4 regions of the Lysinibacillus parviboronicapiens genome follow, and region 1 is predicted to be linked to each of the others. Evidence: riboswitches for the same ligand, from Rfam matches in the RefSeq annotation. Region 1 holds a riboswitch; each other region holds the start of a gene.
What was found. Region 1 has a riboswitch for S-adenosylmethionine ahead of C9J31_RS02175 (O-acetylhomoserine aminocarboxypropyltransferase/cysteine synthase family protein). Riboswitches for the same ligand answer to the same signal wherever they lie in the genome.

Region 1 (7,772 bases):
TAATACGATAAATACCGGAATCAGTGCGGAAGCTAAACTTGTAGCACTGGCAAAGCCCAAATGAATAAGAATATTAAAAAGTGTAACAATCGCGATTGTTGCAAGGATTGGCATAGAATCAAGACCTAATGAACCGAATACAGTATCTGATAACCATGTCGCACCTTTCGTACTGAGCAACACTGTCCCTAACATAATCCCAACTGCGAAAACGATTATTGTCCCCCAAGGAATATGTGGCTCAACTTCTTTCCATGTATAAACACCGATTTTAGGCATTAATAGAATCGCAATAGCAATAATTGTGACAGTTGTAGTATCGAATGGATGAAGCTTGTCTTCTGTTGCCCAGAAAAATAAAAGTACTACCGATGTTATGATTAAACGAATTTCAGGTGCTTTTAATGGACCCAAATCAGCAAGTTGCTTTTTAATGACATCTTTACCACCTTCAATATTGCTTGTCTCAGGTTTAATTAACGTAATCATTATGAAGAAAAGAGCCACTGACATGATGATTGAGAATGGCGCTGCGTATAATAACCAAGCACCCCAAGAAATATCTACACCGAACTGTTCTTTAATAAAGTTTAAGGCAACCATATTTTGGGCTGCGGCTGTTTTAATGCCGATATTCCAAATGGAAACTGCTTGGACAGATGTAATAACGAGTAAGGCGGCCAGGCGACTATCTCGTGGTAAGCCAAATGCTGCCACCATGCCAAGTAGTATTGGTACGACTGCACCAGCACGTGCTGTAGCAGAGGGTACGAAGAATGCTAGTACAATTGATACTAAAATAGCACCGAATACAATTGCCTTCGTTTTAGTGCCAACTAGCGATAAAATCCATAAAGCCAGTCGTTTGTGTAAATTAGTGATCTGCATGGCAGCGGCTAAGAATAGAGCTGCGGCAACAAGAGCAACTGCAGAGTTACTAAATCCGCTTAAGGCCATTTTTAACGCCCCTGAAGTACCTAAATCTGTTGTAGGATCATCCATAGAGGGGGCTAAACCAAGCATAACTGTAACAAGAGCAATAATCATGGCAGAACTGACAGGATACGATACTGCCTCAGTTACCCAAAGGATGACTGCGAAAGCTAAAATCGCTAAAGCACGTTGGCCTGCTATGGGTAAATCGCCGCTATTCGGTAAAAATGTAATAATAATAAGTGCCGCGAATGCCAGGCCAATCCATAGTGGCTTCAAATTGCGTTTAGGTGCTGCATTTTCGAGAGTAGACATATAAATTCATCCTTTCTAACGATAAATATGACTCTAGTTTTCTATAACATCGGTCCATAAAATGCTTTATTAAGAAAGTAATTTTGTCTAATTATTGTAAAAAGTGCAAGAACATAAAGAACCCTCTATTTGTAGCAATATTAAGTTATAACGAGAGAATAGATGGTCACAGAAAATACAAAAATATCCAATGTGATAGTGCTTATTTCTTTTTCTTAAAGGCAGCAGTTACTTTAGGCTCGGTACCATGAATCAGTCGTTTAATATTTTCAATATGTAAGACAAGTGCTATGCCAAAAAGGATAAGTGCAATTATTGTTGGTCCTATTCCTGGAATCCATAAAAAAGTAGCTGTACAAAATACAACATAAAATTCTAGGACGCCGACGATTAAATAATCTGTGGCAAATGATAAAATGACAAATAAGATGAGTGCAAATAGTCCGATTTTCCAATCGACGGCAAGCAAAATCCCTATTATCGAAGCAGTTCCTTTGCCACCGTTAAAACCCATATAGAATGGGAAATTATGCCCTAAAATTACTCCAGCTGCAATTGTATATGTTAAGAGCCAAATTTGTACTTCAGTTAAATGCAAAGCACCAGCTAAATAGAGATGTACACCAATAATGGCGGCAACGCCTTTCCCAATATCGATAAGCGCCACTAATATGCCATATTTCCATCCGAGTGAAAGTGTTGCGTTTGAGGCGCCGGCATTGCCATGCCCAGATTTTTTTAAATCTACCCCCGATAACAATTGTGCTACTTTTGAGCCATGAATACAGCCGATTAGATAGCCAACAATAAGAAAAATTATCAAGGCTTTTACCATAAAAATACTCCTCTCGAAAAATCTATTTTAAAGTAGTGTATGTGTTCATATTACGTTACGGAGCAGACAGAAGTTTCAGAAAAAATCAAATTTTACTGTTGACAGAAAAAAACTCTATGTTTATACTGTGTAACAACGATGGAAATTGAATCACATACTCTTATCAAGAGCGGCGGAGGGATAGGCCCTATGATGCCCGGCAACCAGCGAGTAACCTACTTGCTAAGGTGCTAATTCCTACAGATTCATACTTGGATCTGGCAGATAAGGGGAGGAAAACTTGCAACCGCAACCCTCTTCTTAACTGAAGAGGGTTTTTGTTTTCTACAGAAAATCCTCCTCATCTCCGGTACCATCGTAAAAAAATAACCATTTTAGGAGGAACAAAAATGACAAATTTTAAACCAGAGACCTTATTATTACACGGAGGCCAAGAGCCAGACCCAGTCACAGGCTCTCGTACAGTTCCCGTGTACCGTTCAACAGCTTTCGTATTTAAAGACACTGCTCATGCGCAACGTCTTTTCGCTCTAGAAGAAGCGGGTAATATTTATACACGTATTACCAACCCAACTGTAGATGTTTTTGAAAAACGCGTTGCTTTATTAGAAGGCGGAACAGCTGCAGTAGCACTTTCATCTGGTGCAGCAGCTATCGCATTTTCGATTTTAAATGTTGCAGGCTCAGGCGATGAAATTGTAGCAGCAAGTTCTTTATACGGAGGCACATATAACTTACTAGCAAATACATTACCAAACTACGGTATTAAAACTATTTTTGTAGATGAAACAAATCCAGAAAATTTCCGTTCAGCCATTAACGAAAAAACAAAAGCTATATTTGCTGAAGGTTACGGCAACCCAAGTTTAAAAGTACTAGATGTTGAAGCAGTAGCTAACATTGCACATGAAAATGGCTTACCATTAATTATCGATAGCACATTTGCTTCACCATATGGTTCTACACCAATTGATTTTGGTGCAGACATTGTCGTTCATTCCGCTACAAAATGGATTGGCGGTCACGGAACAACTTTAGGTGGCGTTGTTGTAGATGCAGGAAAATTTGACTGGACACAAGGAAGATTTCCTGGCTTTACAGAGCCAGATGCTTCCTACCATGGTTTACGTTACGGTATCGATACGGCAGCGGCTGCATTTGCTACAAAACTGCGCGTGCAATTACTGCGAGACTTCGGACCAACATTAAGCGCTGATGCTGCATTCAACTTTTTACAAGGTTTAGAAACGCTCCATTTGCGTATTCCTAAGCATAATGAAAATGCATTAGCTGTAGCTGAATATTTACGCAACCACCCATCTGTGGAGTATGTAAATTACAATGGTTTAGAAGATTTCGCTACTCATGATTTAGCGAAGAAATATTTGAAAAATGGCTTCGGCTCCGTGCTTACATTCGGCATAAAAGGTGGACGTGAAGCAGGTCGTAAACTGATTGACAGTGTGAAATTATTCTCACATGTTGCAAACGTAGGAGATGCAAAATCATTAATTATTCATCCTGCTTCTACAACACATCAGCAGTTATCTGCGGAAGAATTAATCCAGACAGGAGTATCTGAGTCGCTCATCCGCTTATCCATAGGCTTAGAAGCAATAGAGGACATTATTGCCGATTTACAACAAGCTATTGCGCAAGTAACTGCGGCGCAACAAGAAGTAGAAGCTTAATTTTTAATAAAGAAGCATTCAAATATTGATGCTTAAGTGATGTCACGTTTTTCGTATTTTCTCATGTGAAAAGCCTCATTTGGCAATACGTGAAACGTTGCTCCATAAAGCGCATACCTCATTCGGTTGCTTATATGAATTTTTCTAAAAATAATACCTAGTAATTATATAAGTATTGTTGACTTCTCTAAAACCATGCTATATACTAGGGATTAAGTAAAAGGTTCGAGGGCTACCAACCAAGAACGTAAGTAAATGTAGTTGTAAATGACTTCTCATCCCATTCGATAGATGTTCATTGTAAGAGCTATAAGCTCTCAAAAAAACACACATCCTCTTGAACTTAAAGGTAGTTGATGTGATGTTGGAAAATGCTTTAAACATAAAATTGTTTTCATAAGTGCTCCCCCACTTTTGAATATATAGCTGGATAGGAGAGTAGGAGCATAGCCAGCAACTACTCCCATCCTATTAAAATGATCGGAAAAGGAGTGTTTGAAATGGGAAATGTTTATAGTGCACATAACATCGCGTCTTATTTTATTTACGAATTAAATGAAAGTCATGAGTTTGTGAATAATATTTCCATTCAAAGCTTACTTTCGATAGTTGAAAAAAAATGGCATCAAACTTTCGGGCATACTGCTTTTAAGGAAATTGTGCATACTAAAGAAGAAAGCTACACAGTGAAAGAAGTTTACGAGACGTATCAAGCTTATGGTACAAATCATATTTCTTTACCAGCAACAGAGTATTATTTGAAGTATGGTACATTTCAATTAGTAGAACGTACATATTCTGTACCAAACTTTACACAAGAAGAAGAGATTCTTGTACAAGTAGCATTAGCACATTACCGTTATGTATTATTAACAACAGCAAGCTAACTCTTCTTAATATAATATTAGCTCATTCTCTACTGCTATAGGGAATGAGCTTTTTTGTTAAGCAGATTAAAACAGCAGTAATTTTGATGTTGGAAAAGAAATAGCTGTTGGATATTTTGGTTCGTTAGCAAAACGTGTGTAAAGAAAAATTATTTTGTTGCTATCTTTCAAAAGAACAATTCTATATTACGACTTTACATACATATATATAATAGAAGAAAGACGTAGTTTTTTATAAAGGAATCGTCATTTTTTGTTCAAAAATTATAGATGAAGCAAAAAAACGTATAATAAAGGCAATGAAAACGATTTCTTTTGCACGTCTAGAGAAAACAAATGTCCATCCTAGAAAGATTTTTCTTGTGCAAAGTATTTATTTACGTTACAATTTTCTTTAAGTTGAATTTCGAATTATTAGAATTTGTGTGAGGCACAAATTTTTATCTTTATTAAAACCGCGGAAGTGTACGTTGGAGGGAATAACAGGAATGGCAACTATAAAGGCAGCGATCTTAGGATTTGGAACAGTAGGTCAAGGTATTTATCATATTTTAAAGGAAAAGCGTGAAGAGCTTAAAAATAAATTAGGTATAGAGTTAGAAGTAGCAAAAATTTTAGTTACAGACGCTAGCCGTGAACGCGTACCCGGTACAGCACATTTGATGACAACAAGTATGGATGAGGTTTTAGCAGAGCCAGGTATGCAGGTTGTTTTCGAAGCAATCGTCAATGAAGAGCCCGCTTTTGGCTATTTGAAACGTGCTGTCGAACATAAATGTCATGTCATTACTGCTAATAAGGTGATGTTTGCGAAGCGTGGTTTAGAGTTGCAGGAACTAGCTAAAGCAAATGGTGTCTTTGTTGGATTCGAGGCAACAACAGCTGGTGGCGTACCTGTCATTAAAACGATGAAAAATATTTTGCTTGTAAATGATGTAAGTCGTATCCAAGGAGTTTTAAATGGTACTTGTAACTATATTTTAACGAAAATGCGAGCTGAGGGTTGGTCCTTTGACAATGCTCTAATAGAAGCACAAAAATTAGGATATGCTGAAGCTGACCCATATAATGATATATCAGGTCAAGATGCCTTCAAAAAATTAATGATTTTGAGTGCGTTAGCATTTGGTGAGCAACCAGATTGGGCAGATGTCGAAGTAATTGGTATTGATAGTATTTCGGCACAGCAAGTAAAAGAAGCGTGTGAAAAGGGCTTGCGTTATCGTCACGTGGCAGAGGTTGAAAAGTTTGCTGATGGGCGTGTGGTAGCAAAAGTTGGCCCACAACTAGTAGATAAAGAGCACCCACTTTACCCCGTTGATGACGTCAATAATGCAGTAGCGTTGGACACAAATTACATCGGTACATTAACACTTGTTGGACCTGGTGCAGGTATGTATCCAACGGCAAGTGTTATGGTCGAGGATTACGCAGAGATTATTGGCAAACGAGCGGGATTTGTCGTAACGATTTAACAAAGTGCCAGGCACCCAAACAATTCTGAATTGTTTGGGTGCCTGGTATTTTTAGTCTTCATCTTTGATATCAATATCTTCTGGAATAGGTGTATTGCGCCAAATTTCGATTTCCTCTTTAATGCGCTCTAATTGCTCAAAGTAAGTGCTAAATTGTCCGCTGTTAATAAGCACTTGTGTGCCGTCATAGACAGAGTGGATACGTCCCTCGTAAACAAGACGATGTACTTGGTGTTCTGACATACCAAGGTCAATAGCAGTTTCTTCAATTGTTTTGTACATAATCGCTCGCTCCTTCTGTTGTTTTTATTATAACTTCTCTTTAACAGAAAACCTAATAACGTTGAATGAGAAAAGAAGAAAAATAGGAATTGTCTGTTTTTGGATAAAACTGTATAGTTAGTGATAATGATGATTGGGGTTGCGTTAGCTCTTTTGCAGAAAAACCCCTTGCAGTGTACACAATTTTTAGTAAAAAGCTAATGGACAGCTAGAAGCATAGCCTGTAGTTGTAATGATAGTTCGTTCAGTGCATGAGGTCCGTTTTCAAATAGCGTGGCGCGGTATATAGCTGGATAATGAAGTACATAAGGACAAATCTTTATGATAGTTATGCGTACAAGCCTAAATATTAATTAAAAGTGGTTTTAGAAAAAATAGTACCACTTTGCCGAAATTTATCACTAACAGACCTGTTGCTGCAACAATACGGGGCGTAATCCTTACGGGTGAATAGTTAAATTTGACGTCTTAATTTGGGGAGCAATGTTGCTTGCCGCTACTGTCATGCTTGCAAGGGAAGAAAGATCAGAATAAAGCTTAAGAATTTCTTCATTTTTATGCTAGCAGGTTTTTAAGATTTGAAAGGTACACTATTATTTGAGAGCGAGGTGTATATCATGACGAAGTTAACAGTTCTTGTAACAGATGACGATCAAGATATTCGTGATGGTATTGAAATTTACTTAAAAAACGAAGGCTACGATGTGATTAAAGCGGCTGACGGTGTAGAGGCGCTAGCGAAGCTTGAAAGCAATGAAGTCCATTTGATAATTTTAGATATTATGATGCCAAATATGGATGGCATTACTGCAACATTTAAAATCCGTGCAGAACGCAATATTCCAATTATTATGCTAAGTGCAAAGGCGGAGGACGGCGATAAAATTCATGGCTTATCCGTTGGGGCCGATGATTATGTCACAAAGCCATTTCATCCATTAGAGCTTTTGGCACGTGTTAAATCGCAGCTACGACGTTATGTACAACTTGGGACATACAATGATGGAACGGCAAAAGTTGAGATTGACGGTCTGGTATTAGATGAGGATGCTAAAGAAGTTATTTTGGAAGGCGAGCCTGTTCGTTTAACGCCAATTGAATATAAAATTACAGAATTACTAATGAAAAATGCAGGGCGTGTTTTTTCGATTCGAGAAATTTATGAGCGTGTATGGAATGAGGAAGCCTACAATGCGGAAAATATTGTGGCTGTACACATCCGCAAAATACGTGAAAAAATTGAGGCAGATCCGAAAAACCCGCGCTATTTAAAGGTGGTATGGGGCGTTGGCTATAAAATGGAAAAATAAAATAGAACATTATCTAACAATAGCAGGTTTTGTGGCTGGGGTTA
Region 2 (7,772 bases), 1.5 Mb from region 1:
TAAGAGGGTGTTTTTTCTGACCTTAATTTTCTAGTCCTAGTGTATAATGATAATAAAGTTATTGAATTTTGATTAATAAAAGCTAAGAGCCTTACTACATTCTACGTAGCAAGGCTCTTTAAAGTTGTTTACTTCTTATTGAACTAACGCATCTGTTCGTTTAAGTGTAACTCTTCACAATTACTAGATATTATATAGGTGAATAGAAAGATAAATTAAAATTTAGTTTAATAGTTGTAAAAGTAGGTTATTTATATTATTCTCTTATAATTTTTCGAAAAGGAGAGTTTATGAAAAAGATTATTGTTTTTGTATTAACGATATTTATATTATTCTCAGGATTCGCAACACAAAGTTATGCGTTGTCAGATTCGAAATCTGCGGCAATACAAGCGTTGCTAGATGATGCCTGTCGTATATCAGGTGTGCCGGGTATGTCAATCTCAATACTTGCTGATGATGAAGTGTTCTACTTTTCTTCAGGGTATGCAGACCGTGAAAAGGGGTTGTCTGCAAGTGAAAATACACTCTATGAGTTAGCCTCGGTCAGTAAAGCTTTTACCGGTATGGGTATTATGCTGTTGGAAGAGCAAGGGCTGCTCTCCATGACTGACCCTGTCCAAAAACATTTACCTTGGTTTACGTTAAAGTATCAAGGGAAACCTGTTGATATGCAAAGCCTTACACTAAATAACTTTCTTCACCATACCAGTGGTCTAACAAATATTAGGCATACTCAAAATATTCCACAGGGCAATACACCGGATATGTTGCAAAAGACTGTAGAAATGCTCGTGGATGCTGAATTGGCGTTCCCTCCCGGTGAACAGTATAACTATGGAACCGTAAATTATGACGTATTGGGTTTGGTTATTGAGATTGTGTCGCGACAAAGTTATGAAGACTTTATGAGGGAACAGGTATTTCAGCCGTTAGGTCTTCACCAGACGTATGTTTATAAAGAAGATGCTCAAGCCACTGGACAGTTGGCACAGGGCTACCGTTCTTCCTTTTTTATGACAACTCCATTTAAAGCTCCGGATTATGCTGGGAATAAACCCGCAGGCTACATCATTTCTAATACAAAAGATATGGCGCGTTGGATGGGCATACAGATGGGTATCGTGCAGGACATACCCGAAATATTTCACACGGTTATCGAAAAATCACATAGGGGTGATATGTCTGTTTCGGCTGTCAACGATATGTATTATGCGGCAGGCTGGTCGGTAAACGCCGACCAAACAATTATAGAACATACTGGGGGCAACCCAAATTTCAGAACCGAAGTAGCCATACTGCTAAATGAACGAACAGCCGTCTGCTTGCTGAGCAACGGTGCAAATACCAATATAAACCTGGTACTAAAAGTTAAAGATATATTAGACGGCAATCTAACTCAGTCATATGAAATAAGTGGCACACAGCTTATGGATATCATTTTGTCGTCTATCACAATTATTCTTTGCCTATTGGCCGTTTTGCTATTTCTCTTAGGATTACGCAGAAGGAAAACGAATGAGCGGCAGCCAATGACAAAAAAGAGAATAATCGTAACAGTTATTTTCCTGATCGCTACGATTGCCCTGGGTATACTGTGCTGTGCTTTCGATTGGTCAACGATACTTATTTGGCAAACATATAGTGTTCTTACAGCCTTGATTTCGACAGCATTATTAACAGCAAGCATTACATGGTTTGTATACACTCACCGATAAAAACCTCGCTCCCAAAATAAGCATAATGTTAAGTAATTAAATTTCAATTTATCGGTATGCTTAATTTGAAAAACATAAGACACTTCGGTGTCTTTTTTAATATCATCGACAATTTTCCCAGTCAAACCTAATTACTATTGCTTCCACTAATCTGCTCCGTTCGTGGAAAAAGATTTTTTAAACAACTATATTATTTTTTAAATGACTTTATTGTAAATTAAACAACTTTATTATTTCTGCACACCTAGACTGAAGTATCTATATAAATCGGTTGATTTCCGCTATGAGGCAGTTCGCTGTTCGAGGGCATGGTTGCAGTCTCCTTGTCGCTATGCTTCTGTGCGGCCTTCAGCTCCCGCTATTCTTCGCAGGAAGCTTTGCTCTGTGGCGAAAGGCAAATGCCGTCTGCTATACTCGCCGCCTGTGCTCAGTTACATCATTTAGAAATGCTGACAATTGACCAAATGGTGCAAAATAAAAAAACATCCTTTCGCTTATGTAACTTTAAGTGTACGGATGTTTTTTTACAAAATGAACCATTTTACTTAATTTCTTAGTATTCATGTAGGTTTTATAATATTTATATTGACAATAGGTTTTCAGAATTATAGAATTATTTCCAAGAAACGTAATACTCTTATCAAGAGAGGTGGAGGGAACTGGCCCAATAAAGCCTCGGCAACCGACTAAAACGGTGCCAAATCCAGCAGAGTTTTCTGAGAGATAAGGGGGTCCATCGAATCATCATGATGCGTTGACCTCTTTTGTACGAAAAAAGTATGAAAAAGAAGGGGTGTATCCAATGTCTCAAACAGCTAAGATTGATGACAAGAAATTACAAGTGATTGCCGATGCAATTGAAAATCTACAATTTGGCGAAGTGCAGATTACCATTCAAGATGGTGTCATTGTGCAAATTAATCGACTTGAGAAGCAAAGATTTCCACAGAAAAAATAAAGAATAAACACAGCTGACTAGAAATCTGGAGGCCACATTATAGGCAGGGATCATCCCTCGGCTTATAGGTGGTCTTTTTTATGTCACATGAACGGTCAGGTGATCGAACAACTCACAAATGCATGGCGGATGAAAACACACGCATTGAAGTTTTATTTTATGGGTGCCAGTTGAAAAGGAGCGAGCACGTTGAAATTAAGATATATCATGAATATAGGCGTACTAAGTAGTATATCCATAGTACTGATGCTATTTAATTTTCCATTACCACCATTTCCAAATTTCCTGCAGGTAGATTTTAGTGATGTGCCCGCCTTATTAGCAGCAATGACGATGGGACCAGTTGCGGGAATTTTAGTAGAACTTTTAAAAAATATGCTGGATTGGTTATTATCAGGAAGCACAACGGGGGTACCAGTCGGGCATATTGCCAATTTTACGACAGGTGTGTTATTTATCATCCCAGTGACTTTTTTCTATTCAAAACTACAGCGTATCAAGGGGTTAATCGTTGGTTTGGTAGCAGGTACAATTGTGATGGCAGTTGGTATGAGCTTACTGAATTATGTGCTGTTCCTACCGATGTACACCTTGTTTTTAGGGATGGAGCCAGTGAAGGGGGACGCCTTAAAAGATATGATTGTTTTAGGGATTTTACCATTCAATCTAGTGAAAGGTGTCATTGTCATGATTGTGACTATGTTAGTATGCCGAAATATTGGTACTTGGATGTCTCATCAACGCACAAAATATAATTGAAGAAAGGGCATCCTTCGAAAAGGGTGCCCTTATTTCTGTTGATTTCACATGAACGGTTAGCTGATTGCTTCCATTACCATCAGTGGGACGAAGAAAGTTCCCACAGATTAAAGTTTCATTTTACATCGACTAGGTTTGTTTCAGTAAGAGCTTCGAATAACTTTTGAGAATCTTCACGATTGAGGTGGACATATTGATAGTCACCTTCTACAACTTCTAATGTGTCTTTGTTTGGACTTAGCCACACGGAGTAGAGAATGGCCTTGGCTTGGATGTTAGAATCGACGAATTGAAAAACGAATTGATAGTCAGCCTCTCTGGCCATATCAACTTTCATCTGTTCCCATTTCGCGCTATGCAGTATGTCTTTAACTGCTTTCACCTTTTTCCTTTTGGTAATTTCCTTCAAGTCCTCATATATACCCGTATCATTATGCTTTTGCACGATAATTTTTTGTTTTTCCATACCGGCGCAACTGGCAGTCATGAAGATCACCAAAACAAGAACGAGCATTTTTTTAATATGGCACATCGTTATTATCACATTCCTTTCTCTGTGTGATATAAATTGCAGCAGATTAAAGCAAATTAAAAGATCGGTCAATAGATGTTGCTATCCTGTTCCTACAGTACACTAATTTGGCATAAGCGTGTTTAGTTCTGTAAGAAATATCCCCATAAGATAGAATTCTCGCTGTGTAAGAAACTTCCTTCTATAGGCATAAAAGGAGCTACCTCAACGTGTAAATTTGAGGCAACTCCTGTTGGTTTATAAACTAAAGTGGCATATACGTTTGTTTTCTGCACGAATGCGAATCATTTGCGTAATATGATTAGTAAAATCACTTATTGTGCTTAGCATTTTACTATCGGAAAGAAATGATTGAATTGGGTCAGAACTACTCGTAAAAACTTGCAGGGATTTGACCTAAATGTCGACGATGATAGAGCAGTGGTTCTTTCTGTGCATTATCAATGGCTAAAACATGCCCAATGAATATCGTATGGTCGCCCGCATCAACTTGCTTGAAAGTTTCACATTGTAATGTGGATAATGTATCATGTAAAATCGGTAAACCGTGCGCGGAAGTAGACCAGATTGTTTGGGCAAAGCGGTCAGCAATTTTACTAGAAAACAATGTACATAAATGCGCTTGGTCACTCGCTAACATATTGACAGCGAATTTCTTGGTTGCTTGAAAATGTGAATGTAGCTGTGATTTTTTATCGAGTGACCATAAGATTAGCAGTGGGTCAATTGAAACAGATGCAAAGGAATTGACGGTTAAGCCAATCGGTTCGTTCGCGTCATTATATGCAGTAACAACTGTGACGCCTGTGGGGTAATTGCCTAAAGCTTGCTTAAATGCTGTTACGTTGTCAGTCATTTCAATCACCTCTTGTTATTTTATGATAAAAACACGCTGGTCCACCGGCACTATTTCTTTGTCGCGTGGTGCGGCAGTAGGCCCACCAAATGGCAGTTGGGCAATGAGCTGCCAGCTTGCTTTTATATGCCAAGCTGTACGCAATTCTTCCGATAATTCAGGGTAATAGTGTTGTAAGCTAGCACCATATCCCTCATGTTCAAGTGCAGTCCAAATAACATATTGAAGCATACCTGCACCTTGATGTGACCAAATAGGGAATTGGTCTTTTAATTTCGGGAATTTCTCTTGGTAACTGTCAATTACCTCATAATCTTCGAAAAATAAGACAGTACCATAGCCTTCCACAAAACCTTGAAAGCAAGCAGTTGTCGATTCAATACGCTCTAGCGTTGCATGTGCAAGCGCATTTTTTAACGCAAGCTGCCAAAATGTTTCATGCTGATCGTTCAGTAGCACGACGATTCGTCCTGTTTGTGAATTAAATGCCGATGGGGCATTTTTTACCGCTAATTCAATTACTTCTTGTAAACGTTCATCTGAAATGGGAGAAGTTTTCGATAAGCCAAAAATGGAACGTCTACCTTGAATGGCTTCGTAAAATGCAGTTGTCATAATGAGAAAAACTCCTTAACTATTCGAAAATTCTTAATATTATTTTAAACCAATAAAACTAACAGGTAAAGTATATAATTAAACAATGAAAAGGGGGAATTATCATGACTTTATATTTCGACCATTTAGTACATCAAGTTCAGTCACCTGAGAATATAAAGGATTTCTTAAATAAGCGCAATATCCACACTGTGAATGGTGGTCAGCACACCATGTGGGGAACGTATAATACGCTTAGTTATTTTGGCTTAACATATATCGAGCAAATTGCAGTTTATGAGCGAGCGCTATTTGAGGAAGCGGCGAATCTACCTTATACATTACATCATACGTTTAAGGGTGACAATGAGCGCTCCGGGTTTTCACGCATTGCTTTACGTACCACAAATATTGATGAAGAGGCGGCTCGTCTACGTGCGTTGGGACTTGAAGTTTACGGACCGGATGCTTGTAGTCGAACACGGCCAGATGGCTCGGTTGTGAAATGGAAGCTATTGCACTTTGGTGAGCCCGGGCAAGCCATTGATTTTCCATTTTTCATCGAATGGGCAGATGGGGATGACGAGCGTTTGGCGCAATTAGAGGCAAGTGGTGCCATCAACATGAAACAGTCTATTACGATGGAGTCTGTGCAATTTTTTGTACAAGATGCGCAGGCTACCGTACAACGTTGGCAGGAAGTATTACAATTATCTGAGCCAGACAGACAACCACCGTGTATCTCCTTACAGTTGCCAAATATGCGCTTAGATTTTTTTGAGGAAGAAGCGGCAACAAAAATGATGCTGGGTCGGAAAAGTGAAGGTCCGTTTGGGGTAACGCTAAAAGATACCGAACGTACGAAGGAAACATTAATCTTCCCAGCCGCATTTTATTGGATTAACCCCTAAGTTGGATAGAGTCAGGGAGGGTGGATAGAACCGCTGAATTGACGGATAGAATAGCTGAAATCGTGGATAGAAGTCTGAAATCGCCGATAGAAAGATGACAACGCCAATAGAAGTCCTTTATTACTTATACTTAGAACACAAAGGAGCTGTTCTTTTATTGAACAGCTCCACTTACGCTTATAATTTCACAACATTTGATGCTTGTGGGCCGCGATTGCCTTCCACTACTTCAAATGAAACCTTTTGACCCTCTTCAAGTGTACGGAAGCCTTCCTCGTGGATCCCCGTAAAATGTACAAATACATCTTCGCCATCATCACATTCAATAAAGCCATAACCCTTTTCATTATTGAACCACTTTACGATTCCTTGTTGCATAAGCATTCGCCTCCAGTGCGCTTGAATGTAAAACTATATCAACTAAGTCTCAGCATAATTGATAGATGAGATAATTGCATTTTCTCTTAGAACATACCTGAATTGCTTGGCGATGTCAATTGATTGTCGAAATGTTGCATAACTAGTTATGTTTTATTTCACAATAAAGTCTATAATGGAGTTGAACAACAGAGAAAGTAGGGTGCCAAATGACAACGAAAAATCAACCATTATCAGATCTAGAAATCGCTAGTCAAGCGGTTATGAAACCTATTACAGAAATTGCGAAAGTTGCAGGGATTCCTGAGGATGCCCTGGAACAATACGGTCGCTACAAAGCGAAAATCGACCCATTAAAAATTACGGCACAGGGTGAAGATGCCAAGGTTGTATTAGTCACGGCAATTAGCCCAACTCCAGCTGGGGAAGGGAAATCAACGGTAACAGTCGGACTTGCAGATGCCCTTCATCAATTAAATAAAAATGTTCTTGTTGCATTACGTGAGCCATCACTTGGTCCTGTGATGGGCGTCAAAGGTGGTGCTACAGGTGGTGGTTACGCACAGGTTGTACCGATGGAAGACATCAATTTGCATTTCACTGGCGACTTGCATGCGATCACAACAGCGAATAATGCTTTAGCTGCATTTATCGATAATCATATTCACCAAGGCAATGTGTTAAACATTGATCCGCGTCGCATCATCTGGAAGCGCGTAATGGACTTAAATGACCGTGCACTACGAAAAGTAGTTGTTGGTCTTGGGGGTCCAGTGCAAGGCATGCCACGTGAGGACGGCTTTGACATTACGGTTGCTTCAGAAATTATGGCAGTATTCTGCTTAGCAACAAGCATAGAAGACTTACGTGAACGACTAGCAAGCATTGTTATCGGCTATACATTCGAGCGTGAGCCAGTATTTGTGCGTGACCTGCAAGTAGAAGGTGCCCTCACACTGCTATTAAAAGATGCCTTTAAACCAAACTTAGTGCAAACATTAGAAGGCACACCGGCCATTATTCATGGTGGGCCATTTGCGAATATCGCACACGGCTGTAACTCGAT
Region 3 (7,772 bases), 1.4 Mb from region 1:
ACGACAATAACAAACCACAAGTAAAGAAATTCACTTTCAGTATGGATGAAGGTGTGCGCTCAGGCACATCTGTTGAAGGTTTAGCGAAGCTTCGCCCAGCTTTCCATGTGAAAGGAAGTGTTACAGCAGGAAACGCTTCACAAACTTCTGATGGAGCAGCAGCTGTGTTAGTAATGGATCGTGAGGAAGCAGAAAAGCAAGGAATGACTCCAATGGCGAAGTTTTTAGGCTTTGCAGTTGGCGGTGTACCACCTGAAGTAATGGGGATTGGTCCAATCGTTGCTGTCCCAAAAGCACTTGAAATTGCAGGTCTAGCTATTGAGGATATAGACCTGTGGGAAATTAACGAAGCATTTGCTTCACAATCATTACAAGTTGTTCGTCATTTAGGTATCGACCAAGAAAAGGTCAATGTAAATGGTGGAGCAATTGCATTAGGACATCCACTCGGCGCAACAGGCGCAATTTTAACATTAAAGCTCATTCATGAGCTGAAACGTCAAGGCAAGAAATATGGTGTCGTGACAATGTGTATCGGTGGCGGTATGGGTGCTGCTGGAGTATTTGAAATAATATAACTTTACTAGTTAAGCTCGGGGTATTGCGTTTTCGGTTGCCTCCGAACAAAGTACTGCGAGCTTTTCTATATATGACAATTGTAATTGTGTGAAAATTGTGTGAGTGCCAGGCACCATAAAACTAGGGAGGAATTTAACATGACAGAAAAAACAACGGATATCATTAAAGGCGGCGGATTTATCATTGAAGACGTGGAATTAGATCGTGTATTTACACCCGAAGATTTCACAGATGAGCATAAAATGATTGCAAAAACGACTGAAGAGTATGTTGCAAACGAAGTATTACCTGTAGTTGAGAACTTAGAGCATCACGAGTTTGAACATTCAGTACGTTTATTAAAAAGTGCTGGTGAACTCGGTTTACTAGGGGCTGATGTACCTGAGGAATATGAAGGTCTTGGCTTAGACAAAGTTTCTTCTGCATTAATCGCAGAAAAAATGTCTGTAGCAGGTGGCTTCTCCATTACGCATGGTGCGCACGTTGGAATTGGTTCATTGCCAATCGTACTTTTCGGAAATGAAGAACAAAAGAAAAAGTATTTACCAAAACTTGCTTCTGGCGAATTAATCGCAGCATACGCATTAACAGAACCAGGTTCAGGTTCTGATGCATTAGGTGCTAAAACGACTGCAAAGTTAAATGCTGCAGGTACACATTATGTATTAAACGGTGAAAAACAATGGATTACAAACGCTGGTTTTGCTGATGTATTTGTTGTTTATGCAAAAATCGATGGCGATAAATTCTCGGCATTTATCGTAGAACGTGCATATAGTGGTGTTTCGGTTGGTCCCGAAGAGAAGAAAATGGGCATTAAATCATCTTCAACTCGTACACTAGTACTTGAAGATGCAGAAGTACCTGTTGAAAACTTGTTAGGTGAAGTGGGTCGTGGCCATGTGATTGCATTCAATATCTTAAACATCGGTCGTTATAAATTAGGTGTTGGCACAATTGGTGGATCAAAACGTGCTTTAGAGCTTGCCATTCAGTATACAAATCAACGTCAGCAATTCAAAACGAAGCTATCTGACTTCAACTTAACAAAAGAAAAATTATCAACTATGGCGTCTCAATTATATGCGTCAGAATCCTTAAATTATCGTACAGTAGGATTATTCGAAGATCGTTTAAGCATGTTAAGTCCTGAAGAACAAAAGCAAGGAAAAGTGATTGCAGATGCCATTGCTGAATATGCAATTGAATGTTCTATTGCAAAAGTTTTCGGTTCAGAAACATTAGATTACATTGCAGATGAAGCGGTGCAATTACACGGTGGCTATGGCTTTATGGCAGAGTATGAAGTAGAGCGTATTTACCGCGACTCACGTATTAACCGTATTTTCGAAGGAACAAATGAAATTAATCGTATGATTGTGCCTGGTACATTCATGAAAAAAGCATTAAAAGGTGAGCTTCCTTTACTGCAAGTGGCGCAAAACTTACAGCAAGAGTTGCTGATGTTAATGCCTGAAGAAGTGGGCACGGAAGCTTTAGCACAAGAGAAATATCTTGTGAAAAATGCGAAGAAAATTGCTGTGTTAGCTGCTGGTATGGCTGCACAACGCTTCGGTGCAAAACTCGATCAAGAGCAAGAAGTGCTTGTGAATATCGCCAACATTGCTAACCAACTATTTGCAATGGAATCAGTTGTATTACGCACAGAAAAGGCCATTGCACGTGACGGAGTAGACAAAGCACATCAAAAACTTCTCTATACACAAATCTTCTGCCAAGAGGCCTTTGCAGAAATAGAAAAAGAAGCGAAAGATACAATTCTTGCTTCAGCGGATGGAGATGCTGCCCGCATGACATTGTCTGCGTTACGTAAGCTAACGCGTAACAATCCTTATAACCTAATTGCGAAGAAACGTGAAGCTTCTGTTAAACTAATTGAAGCTGAAAAATTCATCGTCTAGAATATCTCATGAACTAGCTACTCGTTATAAGGTAGCTAGTTTTTTGCGTGAAGCGGATAGAATCGCGAAAGTGATGGATAGAACGACAAAAGTGACGGATAGAACTTCTCAAAAGGTTTCATTTTGGTTCATGACAGCTATGATGGTATACTACAGAAAATGACTGTAGAGGAGCCTACATATGACGATTCAATTTATCCATTATCCAAAATGTACGACATGTAAAAAAGCACAAAAATGGTTAACTGACAATGGTGTTTCATTTGAAGAGGTACACATCGTGGAACAACCACCAACAAAGGAACAATTAGAGAGCTTTTGGCAAGCAAGTGGGCAACCATTGAAGAAATTTTTTAATACTTCTGGTATGAAATATCGCGAGCTTGGCTTGAAGGATAGACTTGCTGAAATGTCGGAAGAAGAGCAACTGACACTACTTGCATCAGATGGTATGCTGATTAAACGACCAATCGTTACTGATGGAGAAAAAGTGACATTAGGGTTTAAAGAATCCGAATTTGAGCATGCTTGGAAATAACCGCTTTTATCCTTGTTTTTATGGGAGAAGTATGGCACACTGATAGTGAATATATTACATATTTATGGAGGGGTTTTTTGCATGAGCACACCTAAAGACTTACGATACTCTGAAGAACATGAATGGGTAAAAGTAGAAGATGGTAAAGTACGTATCGGTATTTCACACTTCGCACAATCTGAACTTGGAGATATCGTTTTCGTTGAGCTTCCACAAGTTGGCGACGAAATCAAAACAGATGATCCATTCGGTAGTGTAGAATCAGTAAAAACTGTTTCTGAATTATACGCGCCTATTTCAGGTAAAGTAGTTGAAGTAAATGCTGATTTAGAAGATAGCCCGGAATTCGTAAATGAATCACCATATGAAAAAGCATGGATGATCGTTGTAGAGCCTGCTGACACATCAGAAATTGAAAAACTTATGACAGCAGAACAATACGAAGAAATGATTGCTGAATAATGATAAGCCTGTAACACATGGAAACGTCGGAGATTACCGGCGTTTTTTATTATATAATAGGGTATAGTGGGTTGATGTTTAAATGGGGGTGTCGTGATGTTCGGAGGGAAATGCTTAATCGTGGAAGGCCGTTCGGATAAGCTTCAAATTGAACCTATTTTGAATGAGAATGTACTTATACTGTGTACAAATGGTACAATCGGTGTTCATCAATTAGAAGAGCTTCTCGATCCTTATGAGGGGTGTGAGCTATACACATTTTTTGATGCAGATGCATCAGGTGATAAGCTACGGGCATTAATGGACAGACATTATCCAGAGGCGGAGCATTTACGCACGATGCCAACCTATAAAGAAGTAGAGACGACACCGAGGAAAGTGCTAGCGATGATTTTACTGCGCGCGCATTTCTCCATCCATAATGAATATATTTTGTAAGGTTGCGTGAAAAGATGGAAGAATGGTCAAAAGAGCAGTGGGAAGCGGCGATGCAGTCTGGTGAAAAAACTGCCTTTTATTTATATACACCAATGTGTGGGACGTGTGCAGTCGCATCAAAAATGATGGATATTGTTGAGCAATTGCTGCCACAGTTACAGCTTGGTAAAGCGAATATGAATTTTATGGAGCAAATAGCTTATGATTACCAAATAGAAAGTGTACCATGTTTACTTATAAGTGATGGCGAAAAAGTTACAGAAAAGGTATATGCTTTTCAATCCGTACCATTTTTATACGAATTGTTAAAAAAACCAATTGACTGAACTTTACTAGCATGGTAAAGTATCAACTATATTAATTTTATTTCAGCATAAGTTTTAAATAAAAATAAAATATCGAACTCTTATGAAGAGTGGCGGAGGGAAGTGCCCGATGAAGCCCGGCAACCATCACATTAGTGAAAAGGTGCCAAATCACCCAAAGAAATTTTCTTTGAAAGATGAGAGAACGGTTCAACGTATAAAGTACGTGACCCCTTCAACTTGTCGTGAGTGAAGGGGTTTTCTATATGAGAAAAGGAGTATTCGCTATGATAAAGCTTCAAAATATTACCAAGAAGTACAAAACCGCGAATGGCGAATTAACAGCAGTCAAAGATGTCAATCTATCCATTAATAAAGGTGAGATTTTTGGCATTATCGGCTATAGTGGCGCTGGTAAAAGTACAATGATTCGTTTATTAAACGGTTTAGAAAAGCCAACATCCGGTACGGTGACGGTGAACAACCAAGAATTTTCATCGATTAAAGGGCAAAAGCTCCGAAACGCTAGACAAAAGGTAAGTATGATTTTTCAACATTTCAATTTACTTTGGTCTCGAACAGTTGCGGAAAATATTGCTTTTCCTTTAGAAATTGCAGGTGTACCTAAAGCGCAACGAGAGGCGCGCGTGAATGAATTGATTGTCCTTGTTGGTTTAGAGGGACGTGATACAGCGTACCCATCGCAACTTTCAGGTGGACAAAAGCAGCGCGTTGGGATTGCGCGTGCGCTCGCGAATAATCCAGAAGTATTGTTATGTGATGAAGCAACATCCGCACTGGATCCGGAGACAACAGATGCCATTCTTGATTTACTTGTAGACATTAATGAAAGATTAGGGTTAACGATTGTCTTAATCACACATGAAATGCATGTCATCCGCAAAATTTGTCATCGTGTGGCAGTGATGGAGGCGGGGGAAATTGTAGAACGTGGAGAAGTATTACAAGTTTTCCAAGCACCACAAGCAGCTATCACGAAAAAGTTTGTTTCTCAAATTACAGATACGAAAGAAACGCAGGAAACAATGGCACAGCTAAAAGTAAATTATCCAACGGGCCAACTTGTCAAGCTGGTCTTTGTAGGAGAAAAAACACAGCAGCCAGTTATTTCACATCTAGTGAAGCAGTTTGATGTTGAAATGAGTATTGTACATGGTAACATCTCGCAAACGAAAAATGGCGCATATGGTACACTCATTGTCCAAATTGATGGTTCAGCGAACAATGTGACTGCTGCATTAAGTTATTTAAATACAGTGGAAGTACAAACGGAGGTGATTACAGATGCTAACTAGTCTCTTTCCGAATGTCGACTGGGAAAAAATGTGGGAAGCCACATATGAAACACTATATATGACTTCTATCTCAACGGTTGTAACCTTTATTCTTGGGTTAGCCATTGGCATCATCCTATTCCTAACAAGTCCTAACCAACTTTGGGCTAATAAATTGGTTAACTTTTTAACAGGGTCGGTCGTTAATATTTTCCGCTCCATTCCATTTATCGTGCTAATCATTTTATTAATCCCATTCACGAAATTTTTACTTGGGACAATCCGTGGGGCAGATGCAGCATTACCGGCACTAATCATAGGTGCCGCACCGTTCTATGCACGAATGGTATTAATCGCTTTACGTGAAATTGATAGAGGCGTTATTGAGGCGGCTCGTTCAATGGGGGCAAAAACTTCAACAATTATTTGGAAAGTTTTAATTCCTGAATCCTTACCTGCACTTATTTCAGGCCTTACAGTAACTGCGGTTGCACTTGTCGGCTATACAGCAATGGCAGGAATTATTGGTGCTGGTGGTCTCGGAAACTTAGCCTTTTTAGACGGTTTCCAACGTAATCGTCAGGACGTAACATTAATGGCAACGATTTTAATTTTAGTTGTAGTATTTATCATTCAATGGATTGGCGACATGATTACAGCCAAAACAGACAAACGTTAAGGTTATTCCGGTTTCATACCGCTAACATATTTTTAACAAGATAAAAGGGAGTGTAAACAAATGAAGAAATTTTTAGCAGGTTTATTCTTATCAGTCCTTGTACTAGCTCTAGCAGCTTGTGGCGCTGATAAAAAAGAAGATGCAGGTTCAACAACTGGAGATAAAGCAGACGATAAAGAAAATACAACAGTAACTATTGGTGCTTCAAATACACCACATGCAGTCATCTTAGAAAAAGCAAAACCAATTTTAGCCGAACAAGGTATTGATCTAAAAATTGAACCATACCAAGATTACGTCCTACCTAACCAAGATTTAGAATCTGGTGATCTTGATGCAAATTTTTTCCAACATATTCCTTACTTAGATTTACAAATTAAAGATAATGGGTATGATTTCGTCAATGCTGGCGGTGTCCACATAGAACCAATCGGAATCTATTCTAAAAAATACAAGACTCTTGAGGATCTTCCAGAAGGAGCAACAATCTTACTTTCTAACTCTGTTTCAGACCACGGTCGTATGCTTTCATTATTAGAAGCTAAAGGCTTAATTAAATTAAAAGAGGGTATCGACAAAACAGCAGCTGAAATCAAAGACGTCGCAGAAAATCCTAAAAACTTTAAATTCGATGCAAATACTGCACCAGAAATGCTAGTGCAAATGTTCGAAAACGAAGAAGGCGATGCTGTTCTTATCAACTCGAACTTCGCAATTGATAACGGTTTAAACCCAATGGAAGATGCTATCTCTCTGGAAGATAAAGAATCACCATATGTAAACATTATCACTGTGCGTGCTGGCGATGAAACAAAACAAGAAATTAAAAAATTATTAGAAGTATTAACGTCTAAAGAAATCCAAGACTTCATCCTTGAAGAATGGAAAGGCGCAGTTGTACCAGTTAAGTAATTAACTTTGCTAAATAAGGGTATGTAAGTGATAAACTTGCATATCCTTTTTGTTTTTGTGAATAAAAACGATTGTGTTTATCTTTGTGTTGTAGTTCATTTATCAGAAAATATACATATTTGCTTTTTGAAATCTTATTCTAGTTTTTATATCAAATATATAATATATTTTAGTATAATGAATGTGCGTTATTATAAATTATGTATAGTAATATCTTTATTACTATAGTTATAATGTAAAATATCGGATTTAATTGCATAAAACGAAACAACGACAACGATAAATTCTTAGTGAATACTGAGGTGATAATAAATGAATAAAATAATCATTGCAGAAGATATCATGCAGGAACATGAAGTAAAGAGATATTTTGAAATTTGGCGTGAAAGTGTCATTCGTTCACACCTTACAATTACAGCCGTTTTTTTAAAATTAGCAAATTTTACACCAAGCACTGAGGTAGAGCGGTGCAATATAAATGTGCAAATTTCTAATTTTTTAAAGTCAAAAATAAGAAAAACTGATTTACTCTTCCAATCAGCAGATGGAGATCATTGGGGTATACTATTTTTGCAAAGCAGTGATGTGGAAGCAGAGGCGTTTTTGCGACGCATTTTTAAAATGCTAAAAAACAATAACGTA
Region 4 (7,772 bases), 1.5 Mb from region 1:
AAACGGCAAATCTTATTAACCGCGCCCATGATTATGCAACGTATGTAGAAGGCATAGAAAAGCTTCGCAAACATGGTATCCGTGTCTGCTCTCATATCATTAACGGACTTCCCCTGGAAGACTATGACATGATGATGGAAACTGCTCGTGAAGTGGCAAAGCTCGATGTCCAAGGTATTAAAATTCATTTACTTCATCTATTAAAAGGTACACCAATGGTAAAGCAATATGAAAAAGGAATGCTAAAATTTTTAGATCAGGATGTTTATACGAAGCTAGTAGCAGATCAATTAGAAATATTGCCACCAAATATGGTCATACATCGCATAACAGGTGATGGACCAATCGATTTAATGATTGGGCCTATGTGGAGTGTTAATAAATGGGAAGTATTGAACGGCATTGATGCGGAATTAGAACGACGTGGAAGCTGGCAAGGTAAACTTTTTCAGACTGAGGTCGTAAAATGAAGCTACAACGTGTTTTACAATATGCCCAGCAACTATTAACAGAAGCGATTGAAGATGGGGATACAGTCGTGGACGCAACTGCTGGCAATGGGCATGATACTTTATTTTTAGCACAGCTCGTTGGTGATAACGGACAAGTATTTGCCTTTGATGTGCAAAAAAGCGCTGTCGATGCAACACTCCATCGACTTCTAGACAATGCATTAGAACATCGTGCTCTTGTTTTACATACAGGTCACGAGCATGTGGCAAAACATGTACAGAAGCCAGTAGCCGCGGCTATTTTTAATCTTGGTTATTTACCTGGTAGTGATCACAATATCATTACGAAACCCAATACGACCATCTTAGCAATCACAGACTTACTACAACTACTAAAAATTGGCGGACTTATTATCCTAGTCATTTACCATGGTCATCCTGGTGGCAAAGAAGAACGCGATGCAGTTATTGACTACGTCAGTCATTTACCACAAAAAAATGTCCATGTGTTAAAATATGAATTTCTAAACCAACAAAATGATCCACCCTTTATCATTGCATTAGAAAAAATGAAAGAGCTACCTACCGATAAAAAAACGAGACTATGATGAAAGTTTCATAGTCTCGTTTTTTTTTATTTATTTTTACGTTTTTCGTTGTAGTCTATCCAAAAATCTGCACCTTTTATACCTAGTTTACGAGGATCAAAGACAGGGTCTTTCCCTTCTTTTTTCTGTTTCTCATAATCTTTTAATGCGACAATAGCAGGTTTCATAATGATTAAGATGGCAATAACGTTAACCCATACCATTAAACCTAAACCTACATCCCCCATAGCCCATGCAAGATCGGATGTTCGAACGGTACCATAGAAGGCTGCTATTAAAATCGCAATCTTAGCTAACCAAATAAAAATCTTTTCCGTTTGACCTTTGAATAAATAGGCCACATTTGTTTCTGCAATATAGTAATAGGCCATAATTGTTGTAAATGCAAAGAAGAATAAAGCAATCGCTACGAACGGTGCTCCAAAACCTGGTAGTGAGGATTCAACCGCGTATTGTGTATACGCAGCACCTTCTTTTATACTTTTCGCAAATGTCATCTGTTCTTCCCCAGATAAACCATTTTGATTGAATTCACCAATATGAATATACGGATCAGTACCTTCAGCAACCTTTTCATCTTGCACATTATACATACCAGTAAATAAAATCATAAATGCTGTAGCTGAACAAATTAGTAATGTATCAATGTACACTGAAGCTGCTTGCACAATACCTTGTTTAGCAGGATGTGAAACTTCTGCGGCAGCAGCTGGATGCGCTCCAGTTCCCTGACCAGCTTCATTTGAATAAATACCGCGCTTAACGCCCCAAGCAATGGCTGAGCCAATAATACCACCAAAGACTTCCTGAGCACCAAAAGCACTTGAGAAAATTAATGCAAATACAGTAGGCACTTCCGAGATATTCATAGCAATAATAATGATTGCCATAATAATATAAGCTAACGCCATAAATGGTACAATTACTTGTGCAGCATTTGCAATCGATTTAACCCCACCGATAATAATTGCACCTAACAACACAACAATAATAAGTCCAGTAATCCACGTTTCTATGCCAAATGCATTTTCAACAGCACCTGCAATCGCATTTGATTGCACACCTGGCATTAATATTAACATTGCGATTAATGCAGCAATCGCAAAAATAATGGCAAACCATTTTTGACCCATTCCTTTTTCAATATAAAAGGCCGGCCCTCCACGATATTCCGTTTCTTTCTCTTCTTTATAAATCTGTGCCAATGTCGACTCAACATATGCAGTGGCAGCACCGATGAAAGCAATCGCCCACATCCAAAATACTGCTCCAGGTCCCCCCATCCCGATTGCTGTAGCAGTACCAGCAATATTACCTGTACCTACACGACCTGATAATGCAATTGACATTGCCTGGAAAGATGATATCCCTTTATCAGACTTTTCACCTTTAAACATTAAGACAAACATGTCTTTAATGTGTCGAACTTGTAGGAACCGCGTTATAATTGAGAAAAATAGTCCGATTAATAAAATACCATAAATAAACCAAGGTCCCCATAGAATATCATTCAGTTTTCCAACAATAGCTTCCATTATATCCCCCCAATTTTTGAATGTCCTTTCATTTAGACATTATAGTATTACACTTTTCAGAAAATTACAACATTATTTTCATGTAACTACAGTCTAAAGAAACATTACTTCTATGGAGGGCAATCATCTATTCAATTATATAACCAATCCGGCGGAGAGCATTATTAATGAAATCACGTATATACACAAATATCTCTTCACGCTCTACCTCATGAAATAGATTATGATAGCATTTCGCCCATTCTTTAAATTGAAATTCGGTGAATTCCTGTTGATGTAGCCAATTACGCGTCTGTCTCGTTTCCGTAATGCCGTCCTTTTCTCCAGTCATAACAAGCATCGGCATATTGGGAAATTCCGCCTTGGTCATAATGACTAAATTACGCATCATATATTGTAATTCACGATACCATTTTACTGATACGACTGATTTGAACGGAAATTCATCCTTCATTTCATTTCTACCTTCCACATTACGTGTCAATTTTTCAAATGTAATATCATGTGTCATTTTGACATTAGCCGTTAAAGCACTTAGGCTTGTTAAAGCATTTGACATTTTGCCAGGCAATAATTTTAAATGCAGCCAAGGTGATGTTAAAACAATGCCTGCACATTCATATTTTCTTTTGTGCACCGTATGTAATACTAATGTTGCACCTAAGCCATGTCCTATTAAAAATACGGGCAAATCATATGAAAAGGCATTTTCAATTAGATTCCTTGTATATTTATTATATTCTTTAAAGTCTTCATCATGGACACGCGAAAGTTTTGCCTTGGCGCCATGATTTGGTAAATCCCCCATGACTACGTGGAAGCCTTCCATTCTAAGTTTTTCTATAAGCCATGCGTACCAGCGGTGATTTTCATAAGCACCATGAAGTATAGCTATTACAGCTTTCGCATGTCCATCAGCTTCCCATTTCCACATTCACATAGTCCTCCTAAAAAATAGTTACATATTAATTATAACTAAATATCTTGCACATTTTAATTTTATATTTCCAATAAGTTGCGTATTTGATACGATAATACTACATCAAAGAAAGAAAAGAGGCGATTTCTATGATCTATCCTTTTAAAGATAAAACACCAACAATCGATCCATCTGTTTTTATTGCCGACTATGCGACCGTTACTGGCGACGTTACGATAGGTGCTGAAACGACAATATGGTTTAATACTGTAATTCGAGGCGATGTATCTCCTACAATTATTGGTAAACGTGTAAGTATACAAGATCTTTGTTGCTTACACCAAAGTCCAAAATATCCATTGATTATTGAAGATGAAGTAACAGTTGGGCACCAAGTCACTTTACATAGTTGTACGATTCGAAAAAATGCCTTGATAGGAATGGGCTCAATTATTTTAGATGGAGCAGAAATCGGAGAGGGTGCATTCATTGGTGCAGGCAGTCTTGTACCTCCAGGTAAAGTCATTCCTCCTAATAGCTTAGCATTAGGACGTCCGGCAAAAGTTGTCCGTGAATTAAATGCCGAAGATATAAAAGATATGGAACGCATCGTTCGCGAATACGCAGAAAAAGGGCAATATTACAAATCCTTGCAAAAATGATTGCTAATGAAAAAGAAGGGGTCTAAGAAATATTCTTAGTCCCCTTTCTTTTAATTAGAAAGTATATCTTTATGAAAACATAACAATGCTTTTTTGAAAAGCGACTTATAGACTAGCTTTCTCTCTTAATGCATCAGCCTTGTCTGTATTTTCCCAAGGCACGTTTAAATCTGTACGACCAAAGTGACCATAAGCAGCAGTTTGTTTGTAGATTGGGCGACGTAAATCAAGCATTTTAATGATACCTGCTGGACGTAAATCGAATAGTTCGCGCACCCATCTAACGATTTCGTTTTCTTTTACTTTCCCTGTACCAAACGTGTCCACTGCAATAGATACCGGCTGTGCTACACCAATAGCATAGGCCAGCTGTACTTCAACACGATCTGCTAAGCCGGCTGCAACAATGTTTTTCGCTACGTAACGTGCTGCATATGCTGCTGAACGATCGACTTTTGTTGCATCCTTACCAGAAAATGCGCCACCACCATGACGAGCATAACCACCGTATGTATCAACGATGATTTTACGGCCAGTAAGACCTGCATCACCTTTTGGTCCGCCGATTACGAAACGGCCTGTTGGGTTGATGAAATATTTCGTATTTCCATCAAGTAATTCACTCGGAACTACTGGGGCAATTACTAATTCTTTTAAATCTGCTTGAATTTGTTCAAGTGTTGCTTCTTCATCATGCTGTGTTGAAATAACAATTGTATCCACACGAACTGGCACATTATTTTCATCATATTCAATCGTCACTTGTGTTTTACCATCGGGACGTAAATATGCTAATTCACCTGATTTGCGTACTTCTGTTAAACGGCGAGACAATTTATGCGCTAAACTAATTGGTAATGGCATCAGTTCCGGCGTTTCGTTACAAGCATACCCGAACATTAAGCCTTGGTCACCTGCTCCAATCGCTTCGATGTCTGCATCTGTCATAGAGCCTTCACGTGCTTCTAATGCTTGGTCAACACCTAGTGCAATATCTGGTGACTGCTCACCAATCGCCACTAGTACTGCTAAGTTTTCAGCATCAAAACCATATTTTCCACGTGTATAGCCGATTTCAGCGACTGTATCGCGGACAATGCCTTTAATATCTACATAAGTAGAAGTAGTAATCTCTCCTGCTACTAATACTAACCCTGTTGTTACAGTTGTTTCACACGCTACACGTGCATTTGGATCTTCTGCTAAAATTGCATCTAAAATGGCATCCGAAATCTGATCACAAATTTTATCTGGATGTCCTTCTGTTACACTCTCTGATGTAAACAGTCGACGGTTTGTCATTTGGTTTTCCTCCTATTACTCTTACAAATAGTATTTGCGAAATTAATACGGTACTCATTACCCATGTCAAGTTCGCTCCTAAAGGATTGAACTTCAAGCCGTTGCTGCTTTTAACACGAGGATTTAGAAAGATCCGTCATTATAATAAGGAAAGAAGTGCATATACTTACCTTTACATTCATTTTTACAAATAAAAAAATCCTTTTCTCACGTGTACTTTACATGAGGAAAGGAATAATGACTTCGTAACCTTTCACTCTTATCGTTCAAGGGTTGTCCCCTTGCATCAGGTTGGCACCAACGCATGTCGTGAAATAATGCATGCAGGTTGCCGGGTTTCACAGGGCCTGACCCTCCACCAGCTCGGGATAAGAGTATCCGTTCAATTTCTCATCTTACGTAAAAGGTCGAACGTTGTCAATCGTTTTATGTCGTTTTATTGAAAAGTAATAAAATCGCAAAAATAATTTCTGAATTAGTATAGATTATTTAAGCAATTGTGTTATACTATTTTTGAAATTAAGAAATACTCCCTCGAACACAAGGGAATACTATAAAAAAGGATGGTATTTAATCGATGAATTCAGTAGAAATTGCAAACGAACTGAAGGAATTATTAAGCGGCGGGAACATTAACGTTCAACTTTCAGTACCACAATTAGTTGAAAAAGCTACATCTCGTGGTGAAGCAATGTTAACAGTAGATGGCGCAGTGCGTGCAGAAACTGGTAAATACACTGGTCGTTCACCTAAAGATAAATATATGGTAGAAGAAGCAGATACAAAAGATAAAATTGACTGGGGTAAAGTAAATCAACCAATTTCGTCAGAAGTCTTTGACAACTTATATGTAAAAGTTGTGAAGTATTTAAAAGAACGTGACGAATTATTCGTATTCAAAGGATATGCGGGTGCTGACAAAGACTCACAACTAAGCATCCAAGTAATTAATGAGTACGCTTGGCACAACCTTTTCGCTCATCAATTATTTATCCGTCCAACAAAAGAAGAATTAGCTTCGCATGTTGCTGACTTCACAGTCATTTCTGCGCCAAACTTCAAAGCAGATCCTGCAGTTGATGGCACATCTTCTGAAACATTCATCATCGTGTCTCTTGAAAAGAAAATCATCCTTATCGGTGGTACTGAGTATGCTGGTGAAATGAAAAAATCTATTTTTGGTATTATGAACTACTTATTACCAGAACAAAATATCCTGTCAATGCATTGTTCAGCAAACGTTGGTGAAGCAGGCGATGTAGCATTATTCTTCGGATTATCTGGCACTGGTAAAACAACATTATCAGCTGACGCTGACCGCAAATTAATCGGTGACGATGAACATGGTTGGTCTGATAATGGCGTATTCAACATCGAAGGCGGTTGCTATGCAAAAACAATCAACCTTTCTGCTGAAAACGAACCAGAAATCTACAGTGCTATTCGCTTTGGCTCTGTGTTAGAAAACGTAGCAGTTGATCCAGAGACTCGCGTATGTGACTATGATGACGGTTCTTTAACAGAAAATACTCGTGTTGCTTATCCGATCCAATACATCGAAAATATTGTTGATCCTTCTGTTGCAGGTCATCCAAAAACAATCGTCTTCTTAACAGCTGATGCATTTGGCGTATTACCTCCAATCAGTAAATTAACAAAAGAACAAGCAATGTATCACTTCTTAAGTGGTTTCACTTCAAAGCTTGCTGGTACAGAACGTGGTGTAACAGAACCAGAACCAGTATTCTCTACATGCTTCGGTTCTCCATTCCTTCCACTTCCAGCAACTGTGTATGCTGAAATGTTAGGTCAAAAAATCGATGAGCACGGTGCACAAGTATTCCTTGTAAACACTGGTTGGACTGGTGGCGAATATGGCACTGGTAGTCGTATGAAACTTTCGTACACTCGTACAATGGTACGCGCTGCAATCGATGGGAAGTTAAACAACGTAGAAACAATTCAAGATGCTGTATTTGGTTTACACATCCCAACAACTGTTGAAGGTGTTCCAACAGAAGTGCTTAACCCACGCGAAGCATGGGCTGATAAAGCGGCTTATGATAAAAAAGCAGCTGAACTTGCTGGCCTATTCAACGACAACTTCAAGAAATTTTCGAACGTATCTGAAGCCATCACTAAACTTGGTGGTCCATTAAAATAAGTTAGACGCCAAGAGGAGACGAATACATTCGTCTCCTCTTTTTCCTTATAACGATCTCACAAAATCATAAATAGCCTGATTCATATCTGGCTGTTGATCGCCTACCATGGAATAATGATTGCTCGATGTT

Region 2: another riboswitch for S-adenosylmethionine. It lies ahead of C9J31_RS08950 (YezD family protein); the one in region 1 lies ahead of C9J31_RS02175 (O-acetylhomoserine aminocarboxypropyltransferase/cysteine synthase family protein).
Region 3: another riboswitch for S-adenosylmethionine. It lies ahead of C9J31_RS18835 (methionine ABC transporter ATP-binding protein); the one in region 1 lies ahead of C9J31_RS02175 (O-acetylhomoserine aminocarboxypropyltransferase/cysteine synthase family protein).
Region 4: another riboswitch for S-adenosylmethionine. It lies ahead of metK (methionine adenosyltransferase); the one in region 1 lies ahead of C9J31_RS02175 (O-acetylhomoserine aminocarboxypropyltransferase/cysteine synthase family protein).

Annotation. Positions count from the first base shown of each region.
Region 1 is NZ_CP073713.1:422,058-429,829, forward strand. Features, by position in the region: gene C9J31_RS02165 (DASS family sodium-coupled anion symporter) at 1-1,248, opposite strand, end outside; gene C9J31_RS02170 (glycerol-3-phosphate acyltransferase) at 1,451-2,083, opposite strand; SAM riboswitch class I at 2,241-2,354, shown strand; gene C9J31_RS02175 (O-acetylhomoserine aminocarboxypropyltransferase/cysteine synthase family protein) at 2,473-3,774, shown strand; gene C9J31_RS02180 (hypothetical protein) at 4,275-4,661, shown strand; gene C9J31_RS02185 (homoserine dehydrogenase) at 5,150-6,136, shown strand; gene C9J31_RS02190 (MerR family transcriptional regulator) at 6,188-6,418, opposite strand; gene C9J31_RS02195 (response regulator transcription factor) at 7,036-7,728, shown strand; gene C9J31_RS02200 (hypothetical protein) at 7,706-7,772, shown strand, end outside.
Region 2 is NZ_CP073713.1:1,896,431-1,904,202, forward strand. Features, by position in the region: gene C9J31_RS08945 (serine hydrolase domain-containing protein) at 291-1,718, shown strand; SAM riboswitch class I at 2,353-2,448, shown strand; gene C9J31_RS08950 (YezD family protein) at 2,521-2,676, shown strand; gene C9J31_RS08955 (ECF transporter S component) at 2,866-3,435, shown strand; gene C9J31_RS08960 (YhfM domain-containing protein) at 3,551-3,901, opposite strand; gene C9J31_RS08965 (flavin reductase family protein) at 4,335-4,823, opposite strand; gene C9J31_RS08970 (nitroreductase family protein) at 4,839-5,438, opposite strand; gene C9J31_RS08975 (VOC family protein) at 5,543-6,328, shown strand; gene C9J31_RS08980 (cold-shock protein) at 6,506-6,706, opposite strand; gene C9J31_RS08985 (formate--tetrahydrofolate ligase) at 6,916-7,772, shown strand, end outside.
Region 3 is NZ_CP073713.1:3,875,500-3,883,271, reverse strand. Features, by position in the region: gene C9J31_RS18865 (acetyl-CoA C-acetyltransferase) at 1-578, shown strand, start outside; gene C9J31_RS18860 (acyl-CoA dehydrogenase family protein) at 717-2,501, shown strand; gene C9J31_RS18855 (arsenate reductase family protein) at 2,683-3,039, shown strand; gene gcvH (glycine cleavage system protein GcvH) at 3,121-3,501, shown strand; gene C9J31_RS18845 (toprim domain-containing protein) at 3,598-3,939, shown strand; gene C9J31_RS18840 (thioredoxin family protein) at 3,954-4,265, shown strand; SAM riboswitch class I at 4,343-4,448, shown strand; gene C9J31_RS18835 (methionine ABC transporter ATP-binding protein) at 4,532-5,560, shown strand; gene C9J31_RS18830 (methionine ABC transporter permease) at 5,550-6,218, shown strand; gene C9J31_RS18825 (MetQ/NlpA family ABC transporter substrate-binding protein) at 6,279-7,130, shown strand; gene C9J31_RS18820 (response regulator) at 7,443-7,772, shown strand, end outside.
Region 4 is NZ_CP073713.1:3,716,068-3,723,839, forward strand. Features, by position in the region: gene mnmL (tRNA modification radical SAM protein MnmL/YtqA) at 1-470, shown strand, start outside; gene mnmM (tRNA 5-(aminomethyl)-2-thiouridylate-methyltransferase MnmM) at 467-1,060, shown strand; gene C9J31_RS17905 (alanine/glycine:cation symporter family protein) at 1,087-2,595, opposite strand; gene C9J31_RS17910 (alpha/beta hydrolase) at 2,723-3,529, opposite strand; gene C9J31_RS17915 (gamma carbonic anhydrase) at 3,664-4,176, shown strand; gene metK (methionine adenosyltransferase) at 4,282-5,478, opposite strand; SAM riboswitch class I at 5,735-5,853, opposite strand; gene pckA (phosphoenolpyruvate carboxykinase (ATP)) at 6,056-7,642, shown strand; gene C9J31_RS17930 (alpha/beta hydrolase) at 7,688-7,772, opposite strand, start outside.